DNA from 3 places in the Jeotgalibacillus haloalkalitolerans genome. Region 1 is predicted to be linked to each of the others. Evidence: predicted binding sites of a transcription regulator. Region 1 holds the regulator's gene; each other region holds the start of a gene.
The links. The regulator Rex, encoded in region 1, represses fermentation and respiration genes when NADH is low (regulators of the CRP and FNR family bind a similar motif). The targets are predictions, from matches to a motif close to TTGTGAAATATTTCACAA.

Region 1 (4,622 bases):
GGACTGATCAGTGCGCTGATCTTCGCGGTGATTCACTTTGACTTCACACATATTCTGATATATGCGGCAATGGGCTATGCATTCGCATTTCTTTATGCATATACTAAACGAATCATCGTTCCAATCATCGCACATATGGCGATCAACACATTTGTCGTGATGACCCAGTTCTTCTTTGCTGACGAGATTCAGCGTATGATTGAACTGAATGAAGCAGTCTTCGTACTGTGGCGCTTTGCAATAGGAGGAATTTTGTAAATGAAATCTCCATTAGGACACGGTGTCTTCTATCTAATACTTGGGGTATTTTTCGTCTACTTCGCTGTAAATAGCGTAAACGAAAACGGCTGGGGCTTCTTCGCCTACCTGTTTGTTGCGTTTGCAACGTATGATATCGGGGCAGGCTTGAGGCTGATTGGACTCCACTTTAAGATTAAGAAGCATATGAAGGATAAGAAGTAGCGGCTTTGGGCCGCTGCTTTTTTGTTTTGGGTTGGGGGATTGTGGCGGGACCGGGGCGTGGCTAAGGGCAAAAAGCGCGGTTCGGACGTAGGTACAATTACACTTTTCTACGAACCACCCTGTTTTTTCTGAGAAGGTGTCCGTTTTTTCTCCGAACATGGCTGATGATTCTAAGAACCTTGATGGTTTTTCTACGAACAATACTCATTTTTCTAAGAACCACACGTGCAGGCGACCACCATGGTCATCATAAACTTCATTCACCACACCGGAGAGCAGTACAATGACACGATTTCCTGAACCATCAGCCAAATCTTCGGAACGTCCTATGTAATTTCCTGAACGCCCATGAAAATGTCATGAACCTCACCTGAAATCTCCTGAACGCCCACCATAATCTCCTGAACCACACCCAAACCAACCCCCAAAAAAAGAAAACAGCAGGAATCACTCCCCGCTGTTCTCCTTCATTGCTGCTTTTTTCGCAAGTTCGCGGTCGATCCGCTCTCTGCGTTCCTGTTCTTCTAGCTCACGCTGCTCGGCTTCTGCTTTTTGTGCTTTCTTATAACCGATTTTCGCAATCCACAGGCTGATTTCGTATAAGAGAATCAGCGGTACGGTTACGATCATGTGTGAGAAGATGTCCGGCGGTGTCACAAAGGCTGCGACGACGAGCAGTCCGAAGTATGCGTACTTACGGATGCTTGCCAGAAACATTGGTGTGACGATCCCCAGTCTTGTGATAAATAACATGATCACCGGCAGCTGGAATAAGAAGCCGAACGGGATTGTCATTTGGAATAAGAACTGGAAGAATTCGTTGATCCCGATGACCTGTTCAATCTCCAGGTTGTTCGACAGGTTCATCATGAAACGGACAACGAATGGGAATAGAATAAAATATGCAAACGCAAGGCCTGCTAAAAACAGAATGACTGAAGCAGGGATATAACTGAGTGTTACCTTCCGCTCTCTGTCATGCAGACCCGGACTGATAAACGCCCAAAGCTGATACAGTATAACTGGTGCCGTCATGATCAACGCAGTGAACATGATAATCTGGAAATAGATCTTTACAGGATCCGTTACCCGGAATGCATTCAATGTCATTTGCGCGGCTTCGTCTGAAGACTGGAGGAATTTCATCAGCGGCTCTGCTAAGAAGAAGCCTCCTACCATCGAAATGACAAAGAAAACGACTACAATGATGAGTCGTTTTCTTATTTCACCTATATGTTCATGGACGGTCATATCTTGCTGGTTCATATGGCCACCATCCCGTAATTATTGCTGTTTTTCGTCTTTCTTTGTGTCTTTTACATCATCATCGTCATCTGCAAGTCCTTTTGTTGCATCCTTGAATTCACGAAGGGTGCTGCCTGCTGCTTTCCCTAGCTCCGGCAGTTTTTTAGGACCAAAAATTAATAATGCAACGACTGCGATCACGGCAAGGCTGATTCCACCTGGTAACATGATGCATGCACCTCCTCTTTCTTCTCTTATCATAAAATAAATTAAGCATTTTGGCTATTCTATATTTCTTCTAATTGTGACGTTTCTACGTCTTCTGTTCCATAATTCTTCAGGAAATAAATGAGTGACTGAAGCTCAACGGCAAGATCAATATGATGGATCCTCATATGCTCAGGCACAGACAGCCTTGCAGGTGTGAAATTCAGAATGCCTTTTACCTTCAGATCAATCAGGCGGTCAGTGATTCCCTGTGCAGGACCGGCCGGCACAGTCAGGATCGCGACTTCAATGTTGCTCTCCCTCACCTTTTCCTCCAGATCATCCATCGCATACACAGGCACTTCACCAATCGAAGTCCCAGCCTTTTTAGGATCGGCGTCAAACGCCATTTCAATCTTCGTGTTGTTGTTCTTCAGGAAATTATAATGTAAAAACGCAGTACCCAGATTTCCGACACCAATCAGTATAACCTTTGTGGTCTCATCCTGATCAAGTGTTTTTCGGAAAAAGGACAGCAGATACTCAACATTATACCCATAACCCTTTTTGCCTAGTGCACCAAAATAAGAAAAATCACGTCTGATTGTTGCTGAATCCACCTTTACAGCATCGCTCAGCTCTTTCGAAGAAACACGCTGCTTTCCTGATGAATGCAGGTTCTTCAGAAAACGGTAGTAAAGCGGCAGCCGCTTCGCCGTTGCCTGAGGAATCTTCATTTGTTCCTGACTCATTCCTGTACTCCCCCTAAATCCAACAGTGCCATAGACACCGCATGTAAAGTGAAGCTGTGAACGCTTCCAAATCTATATGTTGTTGATGGTTCTAATGCGGATGATCTCCGTGCAGGACTGCACCCTGATCACACTTCGAAACCGCTGACCCTTTCCGCAGAGGGCTGCGCTTTCCTGCCCCCGGGCGGTGAGCCTCCTCATGCTTCGCATGCTGAGTCTCACCTGACCCTTCCTGGGCGGGAGTCTCCGCCCTCTGCTCCAAGGGTCAGCTGAGAGAGTAAATCTAATTTCGTATAGGTTTACTCTCTCATTTATCAAACTATAATGTAGGTCTTTGTGGTGAAGTTGTCTCTATTTTTAAAGCGTTGAGCGTAGCGTAAGGCGGCGACTCCAGCGGGATGTGACGGACAGCTGAGACCCCGCAGGCGAAGCCGAGGAGGCTCAGCGTCGTCCCGCGGAAAGCATCCGCCTGAAGCGCAGCTCAACAACCACTTATATAAGAACAATCTTTCACAACAAATTCCTTTTAAATACAATCCAAGTCCCTATTGTATCATACACCATTAAGGTATCCGCTTGCAAAGTATGCAAGTTTTTTCACAATGACAGTTCGTTGCTTATCATCGCGCTGGTGCGATACACTTAAAGGTAGAAAAATGAGGTGAACAGCGAATGATTTTATTACAGGTCAATAACCTCTCCAAGTCATTTGGCGCTGAGGAGATTATTGCGAATATAAAGCTTGAAGTCCAGACGAAGGACCGGATTGCGCTTGTCGGCCGGAATGGTGCCGGGAAGTCCACCCTTTTAAAGATTATCGCGGGTCAGCTTTCACATGATGACGGTGATATTAATAAGCCAAAAGGTGTGTGGATCGGCTACCTGGAGCAGCACAGCGGACTTGAATCCGAGCTGTCAATCTGGGAAGAAATGATGACTGTATTTGATTACTTAAAGGATATGGAAAAACGTTTGCGTGAAGCCGAGCAGCAGATGGCAGATCCGGACGTTTATGAAAATGCAGAACGCTATAACCGCGTAATGACTGAATATGATGAGCTGCAAGTGCAGTTCAAAGATGCCGGTGGTTATCAATATGAAGCGGATATCAGAACCGTGCTCCACGGCCTGCGCTTTCAGTCGTTTGATTATGACACGCCGATTTCTACACTGAGCGGCGGTCAGAAAACCCGTCTTGCTCTGGGTAAATTGCTATTAACCAAGCCTGACGTCATGATCCTCGATGAGCCGACCAACCACCTGGACATTGATACGCTCAGCTGGCTTGAGTCTTATCTGCAGGGTTACCCAGGGGCAATTTTAATTGTCTCGCATGACCGCTATTTTTTAGATAAAATCGTCAATCAGGTTGTGGAGATCTCACGTAAGCGCTCGAAGAAGTTCCACGGCAACTACAGCCGCTATCTGGATCAGAAGGCGCTTGATTATGAGCGCGAGATGAAGGAATTTGAAAAGCAGCAGGAAGAGATTGCGAAGATGGAAGACTTTGTCGCGCGAAACCTTGCGCGGGCTTCGACGACGAAAATGGCACAAAGCCGCCGTAAAAAGCTGCAGAAAATGGACAGAATGGATCGTCCAAAAGGTGATGAGAAATCAGCAAGCTTCGGCTTCTCCATTGACCGGCAAAGCGGGAACGACGTCCTGAAGCTGCAGGATCTCTCAGTCGGCTATGATGCCCCTGTTTCGCAAAACATCAATGCAGCCATCACGCGTGAGGACAGTATCGCACTGATCGGTCCTAACGGTGTTGGGAAGTCCACCCTTTTAAAAACGATTGTGAAAAAGCTGCCGGCGCTTGCGGGACAGATTCAATACGGATCAAATGTCAGCATCGGCTACTACGACCAGCAGCAGGCAGAACTGCATTCTAATAAAACAGTGTTAAATGAGCTCTGGGATGATTATCCGATGAAAAATGAAAAGGATATCCGTACG
Region 2 (4,622 bases), on a different contig from region 1:
CAATCCGCTCTAACACTTTTTCATGATAATCATTTTGCGCTTTAACAGTGATTTTCTTTACACCAATTTCTTTCAGCATAAGGGTTGTCAGTATGCTTGCCTGTATATCATCTCCGATTGCCACAATCACGTGATCAAAATTTCTGATCCCAAGACTGCGTAAAGCAGCTTCATCAGTTGAATCTGCCATGACAGCATGCGTTGCAATCGTTGCAAATTCATCGACTTTATCTTCAAACTTATCAATTGCCATTACTTCCATTCCCTGCTCAATCAGTTCACGTACAATACTGCCGCCGAAACGGCCAAGCCCAATTACTACAAATTCTTTTTTCACGGTTTTTCCCCCACTATCATGTCCTTACTTCCATTTTAGCATAGGAAATTTCAGAAAATGAGCTTATTTTTTACCTTTTACGTAATCTGCATCAAATAGGAACAATCTCATTAGCAGATAGAGTGAAGGAATCAGTAAACACAGTCCGAGTATGAATACAATGACAAGCGCTGTACCCATTGTTTCGTTTACTACACTTCCTTCAATCGTGATATACGGGTAAAGAATATAAGGCAGATGAGACGCTCCGTAGCCGAAAAACGCAAAGAAGAATTGAAGCATCACCATCAGGAATGCTGTACCATATTTCTTCTTTTGCTTAATTAAATAAACTGCTATGAGGAAAAACACAAGCGATAATCCAAACATCCACCAAAGGTCCAGTGCTCTCTCAAAGTGTTCACCATTGTGAGACCGTAATCCTGCAAAAACCAGAAGACTGGCACCAATTGTAGGTGCACTCCACCAGAGCGCAAACTTTCTCATGATTTCTCTGGAATCTTTATCTTCTGCGCGGTCTGCATAATACGTCAGAAAACTTGCACTGATAAATAAAACAGAGACAATCGCTAAGAATACAACACTCCATGAGTATGGGCTTGTAAATAACTCACCCGCAAGAAATGTCACACCATTCTCATCTTCAGTCAGGTAACCACCCTCGGAAATTGTTAGTGCAGTTGAGAGAGCTGCAGGGATTAACAGCCCTGTTGCACCATATAAGAATAAGTAAAGCGTGCTGTCTTTTGAACCGTAATTACCAAATGCATAAAATGACCCTCTGATCGCGATCAGGATAATCGCAACAGATCCGGGCAATAAAAGTGCTGTTCCATAATAATAAGCAGTATCCGGGAAGAACCCTACCAGTCCAACGAAGAAGAATACAAAGAATACGTTTGTCACTTCCCAGACCGGTGATAGATATCTGCTGATCAACTTACTCATAATATGTTCTCTTTTTGAGATTCTCGCATAATAAGCGAAGAATCCTGCGCCAAAATCAATAGAGGCGACAATTAAATAACCATACAGGAATAACCACAATACAGTAATCCCCAATACTTCTAAACTCATTTAAGTAACTCCTTCCCTCTGGCTTATTTCTTAGTTAAGTATAAGATATGGATCAGCAGACGGGGAAAATCCCCGTCCACTGCTTGTGTTCTTCACATTAACTGTCCAGCGTGCCTCCAGGGAAGCGTTTTTCAAGCTCTGCTTCAGGTGGTCTGTTCTTGAACATTCTGAGTAATACTTTCACACAGAAGAAACCAAGCACCGCATACAGTGCGAGGAACAGACCGAATGCAATACCTACAGAACTTGATGTAGTAGCAGCTTCATCCACTGTCATAATTCCTCTTAAGATCCATGGCTGTCTGCCGACTTCAGCATAGATCCAGCCAAACTCAATCGCCATCATCGCAAGCGGCCCGCTTGCAACAATACCCATCAGCAGCAGCTTATTCCATTCATTGAATCGTTTGATGAACATAAACATCACGAACAATCCGGAGATAAATAATGAGTACATCCCGATACTGACCATCAGATCGAACATGTAGTGGATCCATAGCGGCGGTCTTTCTTCTTCAGGAAACTCATTCAGACCGATAACCTCAGTATCAAACGAGTTACCCGCTAGGAAGCTTAACATACCTGGTATCCGAATCTCATTACTGATTTCACCTTCATCATTAATTGTACCGAAAACAATCAGATCCGCATTAGATTCTGTTTCGAAATGCCATTCAGCAGCAGCAAGTTTTTCAGGCTGTTCCTTAGCAAGGAATTTTGCTGACAGGTCGCCTGCAAGAGCAGTTCCCGCTGCGAAAATCAGACCTGCAACCATTGTGAGACGGAGTGCTTTTTTGTGATAATCTGTCCCTTTTTTCATCAGAATAATAAAAGCGGTAATAGCAGCCAGAATCAAAGCTGATGTCATATAGGCTGATGTAATAACGTGAAACACCTTAGTTGGTGTAGCAGGGTTAAACATCGCTGCCAGCGGGCTGATATTCACTGTTTCACCATCAATAATATCAAAGCCCTGAGGCGTATTCATAAATGCATTTACTGTAGTAATAAAGAATGCTGATAGTGATGCCCCGATAACAATTGGAATATTCAGCAGCCAGTGTAACCAGCGGTTTTTAAATCTGTCCCATGTATACAAATAGATCCCAAGGAAAATTGCTTCAAAGAAGAATGCGAATGTTTCCATAAACAGCGGAAGTGCAATGACCTGTCCGGCAACCTGCATAAAGCTTGGCCATAGCAGTGAAAGCTGCAGCCCAATCGCCGTACCGGTTACAACCCCTACCGCAACCGTAATCGTAAATCCTCTTGCCCAACGTCTGGCAAGAATCAGATAGTGAGGGTCTTTTTTCTTAATACCCATGAATTCGGCTATCGCAATCATTACTGGAATCCCAACACCAATGGTGGCAAAAATAACATGGAATATAAGGGTAGTAGCTGTTAACAGCCTACTGAGCGTAACGCCATCTAATTCCAACATGATTCCCCTCCTAAAAAACTTCATACTTGTAAATTTACTATATCACTGTTCCCCAAACATTTTACAACATTAACTGTGTATGTGATATGTTGAACATGAACAATTTGTGACATCCTTCACAAAGGTTTGAATTCAGTATATCCGCGTTCAGAATATATTTCAATTCAGAGTACTTTATTCTAATGTAAAAATTTCAGCACCTGTTCATTTTATAGACAAAAACTGACCAGAAAGTTAACCTGATCAGCTTTTGTTGAAGGTTTGAAAAGATCGACAAAGTATCGAAAGAAATAGAAAGTGCCGGATCATTCCGAAGACTCCTGCGGAAAACGATCGAGAGAGACCCCGAAGGGCAGTGGTTTTCTGCCCAAGGAGGCTCGAACGTTCGTCCGCGGAAAGCGAAGGAATGATCCGGCACGGTTTATAAGGTTCAACAATCTGATCAGATTGTTATCATCCTGTATTCTGCTGCATGGTGAACTGCGAATGAACGAGCCCCTGATAAATACCTTTATGCTTCATTAATTCATCATGGTTTCCGCTCTCCATCAGGTTCCCGTGATCAAGCACATAGATTCTGTCTGCATCACGGATTGTTGAAAGACGATGCGCAATAATAATAGCGGTTCTTCCTTTCAGCAAGGTTGCCAATGCTTTTTGAATGACCACTTCTGTTTCTGTATCAATTGAAGCAGTAGCTTCATCGAGAATAATAATTCTTGGATCTGCAAGCAGCGCTCTTGCAAATGAAATCAGCTGACGCTCTCCAACTGATAAAATATTTCCTCGTTCTTCAACCTCTGTATCATATCCTTTAGGCAGCTTCTGAATAAATCCGTGTGCACCAACCGCTTTAGCTGCTTCAATCAGCTGCTCATCCGTGGCGTGCGGGAAACCGAAACGGATATTATCCTTAATTGTACCTGAGAATATAAACGTATCCTGAAGAACAATCGAAATCTGTGAACGCAGACTTCTGAGCGACACATCCCGTAAATCATGTCCATCCATCTTAATCGAGCCCGCTGTCGGATCATAAAAGCGTGTCACCATATTGGCAATCGTTGTCTTCCCTGAACCTGTATGGCCGACCAGTGCAATCGTTTCACCCGCCTTAATATCAAGGTTGATCCCGTTCAGCGCCTTCCTGTCTCCCGAATATGCAAAATCAACCTGGTCAAACTCAATATCACCTTTGATTTTCTCAAGTTCGACTGCATGTTTCTTTTCAGCGACATTTGGCTGTTCATCTAAAAACTCAAAGATTCTTTCTGATGAAGCCATCCCCATCAGCAGCTGGTTATACACCATCCCAAGTCTTGAGATCGGCTCCCAGAACATTCCGATTAAAAAGGCAAATGTAACAAATTCCCCGATCTCAAGATTACCTCCCTGAATCAGAGTTGCACCATACCAGATCAAAATTGCTGAACCGACTGCATTCGTCATTTCAACTAGCGGTCTGAATGTGGCATTTTTCTTTGTCGCATCTCTCCAGCTGTCAAAGGTTTCATGGTTAACACCCTGGAAATACTGGGCATTTTCTTTTTCCTGGGTGAATGACTGGGTAATTCTCATCCCCTGCAGACTTTCGTTCAGATGCGAATTCAGCTTGGACTGCTTCAGACGTACTGTTTGCCACGAACGTCTGATCTTTTTACGCAGCTTCGTTGAAATAAAGAACATTGCAGGAAGGACAATCATGACTGCCATTGCCAGCTCCGGACTGATTGTAAACAGGACAATAAAGATCCCGATCAGCAT
Region 3 (4,622 bases), on a different contig from region 1:
GAAATATGAGGAATTCCCGGGCGGCTATTTTGTGTTTGCGTTTGGTGATAATGGGATGGTGTATGGGCAGGCGCTGGCAAAGCTCGTTGCCGAAGAGATTGTGAATGGAAACAGTGCGGATCTGTCGATGTATTTGCAGGACCGGCCGCTGTTGAAAAAAGTATGAAGCGAAGGCTGGCAGAGACCAGCCTTCGCTTCTTTAGTCTTCATCCGTTGTTAATTCCACATACATACCGGTTGTTAAAATGATGACCAGAAAAAAGAAAATCAGCGTTAATACCATTTCACTCAACTCCTACCATGTGATAAATCCTCTTGACCCCGGTGGTGCATGCTGGATCATCTGGGCAATTGGGATGGCGTACGCGATGATGATGAGTACGAATGCAATACCGATCCATACAAGCCAGTTCTCGAGTATTTTCGGTGTTGCCCGTTTATCACTTTCAGCGAGCGGAAACTCTACAAATTCGTGCGGCTCAACAGCTTTTGGTGAGACGAATGCGCTCATGATTACGATATAAAGCAGCAGCATAGCTGAAAGGAAAAGAATGCTTCCACCGACGGCCATGGTGACGTGATTTGTCAGAATGCCATCAAACCATTCCAGTGCAGATTCGTGACCGTTATAGTTTGAATACGCAGTACGTCGCGGGGCGCCAAGCAGGCCGAGAATATGCTGGGCTGTACTCATTAACAGCATGCCAACTGCCCATAATCCGATCTGGATAAAGCCTAATTTCTTCATTGTGTTCGAGAACTTTCTGCCGGTCAGATAAGGGATTAACCAGTAAGTCAGCCCCATAAAAGTCATCGCAACAGGCGTTCCAACGGTAATATGAAAGTGTCCGACGATCCAGAGCGTGTTGTGCACGATTTCATTCAGCTGAAAGCTTGCGTTAATGATTCCGCCGGCGCCTCCCGGAATGAAGAAAGCCATGGCAATGAAAATGGATGTAAACCGCAGATCCTTCCACGGAAGCTTTGTGAACCAGCCGAATAACCCTTTCCCGCCATTTTTCCGTCCAGCGCGTTCAAAGTTTGCAAACATAGAGAATGCAGTCATCAGAGATGGAAGTATGACCATGAAGGTGAGCACCACCTGCAGGAACTTCCAGAAATCAGAGATCCCGGGCTCCATCAGCTGATGGTGGAAGCCGACAGGAATGGAGAACAGGATAAACAGGACAAACGCAAGACGCGCCAATGAATCACTGAAGACGGGTACGCCAAGAATTTTCGGCACGACTGTATACCATGCCATATAAGCAGGCAGCAGCCAGAAGTAAACGAGCGGGTGCCCGAAATACCAGAACAGCGTACGACTTAATTCGACATTAATCGTGTCCACCCAGCCGAATGCCCAGGGAATGTACTGAAATAAGACTGTCGCAACCACACCCAGGCATGCAATGACCCATAGAGCGATTGTCGAGACCGTCATAAAGGCAAAGAGAGGACTAAGTTCACCGCGATTTGCTTTTCTCCATTTCATATAGTGGCCAACGAGTGCAAATCCCATGATCCAGGAGCCGACTACAAATAAAGCGAGACCCACGTAATACCAGGGGTTTGCCATTAAAGGTGCGTAAAACGTATAAAGAACGGATGCTTCCCCAATCACAATCATGACTGTCGCAAGAATCGTTCCTGCAAGCATCACCAGAAATCCGATCCAGTTCCAGAGCAGCACTTTTGGACCGAACGCGCCAAGGCTTTTACTCATACCCGAAATAAAAAATGCAAAAATGAAAAATGTCGTAAAGATAAGTGCAAGTAGCACGCCGTGTGCCGTTAGAATCTGATAGTAATCCAGCCATGCCGGGAGCTCCAGTTGGTCGTTCCGGATAAATACCTGAAGTAAACCGGCAAGTGTTCCGATTAAAAATGCGGTGTAGGCGACACCCATATTCCAAAGCGCTAATTTACGTTCTCCAGCTGCCAGCATTATTCTGTCACCTCAATTTCTGTGTACATAAAATGGTGACCTGTTCCGCAGTACTCATTACAGATAATCAGATATTTCCCCGGTTCTTTAAATGTGTATGACTTTGTCGTCACCTGACCGGGCACAACCATCATATTGACGTTTGTGTTATCAATCGTAAAACTGTGAACCACGTCTGTACTGGTTACTTTAAAAATGATTTCTTTACCAACGGGAACTGTTAACGTCTGTCCGCCATCGTAGGCAAACGCACTTGCGACAATCGCTGCCTGATAAGTATCGTCATCCAGCTTTTTGACACCCGGTTCATTAAAAGGAGCGGTTTCCCTTACCTTCTCAGGGTCGATTGTTTCGATTCCGCCTGCAGGTGTGTGATCATGCGCGAATGCATTCACACCAACAATGCTTAAGAATGCAATGAGGCATACGGTGCCGAATACGAGCCATATTTTTTCGTACTTATGAAGATGCATGGTGATTCTCCTTTACGGTTATTGGGATAAATACATCAGGTAAACAGCTATCCACATCGCGACGATGACAAATCCAACAAAAAATACGCTGACTAATGTTCCCTTCAGATTTTCTTCGTTCGCCTGTTTTTTCTTAGCCACTTCAGTTCACCTCTCCAACATTGATATTGGGTTAAGCGTAAAGGAATCACGTGCTGACCACTGTGATAAATATCACATCTGTGACAAAAATTAACCTGAAACTTTGATTCTTTCATTTTTTCGCCAAATTTATTAAACCGTTTCGCTGCGCTTCGGGCGGACGCTTTCCGCGGGGACGGCGCTGAGCCTCCTCAGGCTTCGCCTTCCGGGGTCTCACCTGTCCGTCACATCCCGCTGGAGTCGCCGCCCTACGCTTCGCTCCACTTGGATTTTATTCAGTATATTGTTGTGATTTATAAAATAGATGTTTTAGCTAAACTTTTAATTGATTCATTAAAAAAGCAATAAAAAAACTACTATTCTCTGGTGTGAGAGTAGTAGTTGGTTAGTCAATGCGGCAAAGTGTGAGTGGACAGTTTTCGCATTGGATTTCGTTTTTTAGGTAGGCGAGGTCGCGGATGAGGATTTTTCCGTCGCATATAGAGATGATTTCCTGTTTTTTCAGTTCGGATAGCATCCGGTTTGCCACTTCGCGTGCCATTCCGCAGAAGTTGGCGAGGTCCTGGTTTGTGAGGGATACGTCAATTAAGATTCCCTCTGACTTTTGAATGCCATAGCTGTTGGATAATCGGATTAATGTGGAATAAAGGGCACCCTTTTTTCCGTGAAGCAGCAGATCACGGAAGCGGGTCTGGGTCTTCCGCTGATTCAGGCACATCCATTTCATAAAAGCAGCAGCGAGTTTCGGATTTTGATTAAACTCCGCTTCAAGCTCATGAATTGGGTACAGGTAGCACTCCACGTCCTCTTTTACCTTCGCATCCAGCATGTACGTCGCATCCTCAGCGTATAAATACACTTCCCCAAGCAGCTGATTCTGCCCGCAAATCCGAAGCGTCAGCTCACGCCCATCTGAATTCATTTTACTCAGCTGGACCTTTCCTTTCGTGATAAAAAAGAGGTGTTGAATCTGATCACTTTCACGGAATAAATAACGATCTTTAGCGAAGGTCTTCACATGATGAGGCAGTGACAGTAGTTCTTTCAGGTCGTCTGAAATTGGTTTAGTTTCTGCATACATGTGTTTGAGCCTCCTAAAGATGTATTTATAATACTTGTTTAAGTATAGCACAGGTGTGTGAAATGGTGAGACAGATTTTGTAGATAACCATAGTTGAGATCTGATCAGACTTAGTAATAAGTTTACGGAAGTTGCTTCTCCGACCTCATATTTATTTCCTCTTTTTAAAATTAACTCCTTCTTGCTCTATCACCAGTTGAATCAATTTATCCAACTTACTGCGATACACCGGATCACTCTCTTGGTCCCGGTTAATCAGGAACGTATCCAGCTTCCATGGTTTCCCACTATAAAATAAATAATAATCCTGAGTCGCAACTATCGTCAGCTTATCATCCAGCGGAAACCTTCTTCTTTTTTCTCCTATTGAAATAAACGGATCACCTTCTCTGTAATGTATCGGATAGGTTGAGCTGCTGATATGTTTGTTATAGAGGTGATTTCCCTTTATGCGGTTGATCAGTCTGCCTAAGAAGTAGATGACGGCTACAGACAGTAAGAAACGAACCCCTTCAATCAAAACGGAAATGACCAGCAGTATCAATTCCTCTGAAGCATTTCCATCAGCAACCCGTCTGGCAACCTCTGCAGACTTCTGGAATTCAAAAATGCCAATCATTAAAAATAACGCACAGCCAAAATAAAAAATAAATCGATTGTAAGGCAGATGCTTCATCAACTGAATACAACCTTTTTTAGTATTAAAATAGTTAATTGATATTTCTTTCATAACAAAGCTCCTAAAAGTACGTCTTGTTATCGATCAGTTCAATACGTTCAATGGTTCAATTAATTCAAATCCATCATCATTAAATAACCGGACTCTGACGTTGCCAGGTAATAAAGATTCATCGATTCCATTGTGGTGAGACATATTTCTGCCGACTACAAATTCATTATTAGGTAGAATTGTTAGCTCTCCAGACGTTTCACCATAAGCTTTAGGATCTTCCGGATCACACGATATTACATACCGTTC

Region 2: a site for Rex is predicted at 2,963-2,980, ahead of UFB30_RS11720 (cytochrome ubiquinol oxidase subunit I). Genes of this name have one in related genera too.
Region 3: a site for Rex is predicted at 2,623-2,640, ahead of UFB30_RS00390 (cytochrome C oxidase subunit II). Genes of this name have one in related genera too.

The regions. Positions count from the first base shown of each region.
Region 1 is NZ_JAXQNN010000003.1:6,717-11,338, reverse strand. It holds gene UFB30_RS10070 (CPBP family intramembrane glutamic endopeptidase) at 1-258, shown strand, start outside; gene UFB30_RS10065 (YdiK family protein) at 259-462, shown strand; gene tatC (twin-arginine translocase subunit TatC) at 910-1,728, opposite strand; gene UFB30_RS10055 (twin-arginine translocase TatA/TatE family subunit) at 1,747-1,935, opposite strand; gene UFB30_RS10050 (redox-sensing transcriptional repressor Rex) at 1,995-2,666, opposite strand; gene UFB30_RS10045 (ABC-F family ATP-binding cassette domain-containing protein) at 3,339-4,622, shown strand, end outside.
Region 2 is NZ_JAXQNN010000004.1:30,635-35,256, forward strand. It holds gene UFB30_RS11710 (potassium channel family protein) at 1-337, opposite strand, end outside; gene UFB30_RS11715 (cytochrome d ubiquinol oxidase subunit II) at 401-1,414, opposite strand; gene UFB30_RS11720 (cytochrome ubiquinol oxidase subunit I) at 1,512-2,858, opposite strand; gene UFB30_RS11725 (ABC transporter ATP-binding protein) at 3,312-4,622, opposite strand, start outside.
Region 3 is NZ_JAXQNN010000001.1:77,115-81,736, reverse strand. It holds gene UFB30_RS00405 (NAD(P)/FAD-dependent oxidoreductase) at 1-166, shown strand, start outside; gene UFB30_RS00400 (b(o/a)3-type cytochrome-c oxidase subunit 1) at 296-1,948, opposite strand; gene UFB30_RS00395 (cytochrome c oxidase subunit II) at 1,948-2,421, opposite strand; gene UFB30_RS00390 (cytochrome C oxidase subunit II) at 2,440-2,562, opposite strand; gene UFB30_RS00385 (Crp/Fnr family transcriptional regulator) at 2,948-3,643, opposite strand; gene UFB30_RS00380 (hypothetical protein) at 3,795-4,373, opposite strand; gene UFB30_RS00375 (hypothetical protein) at 4,407-4,622, opposite strand, start outside.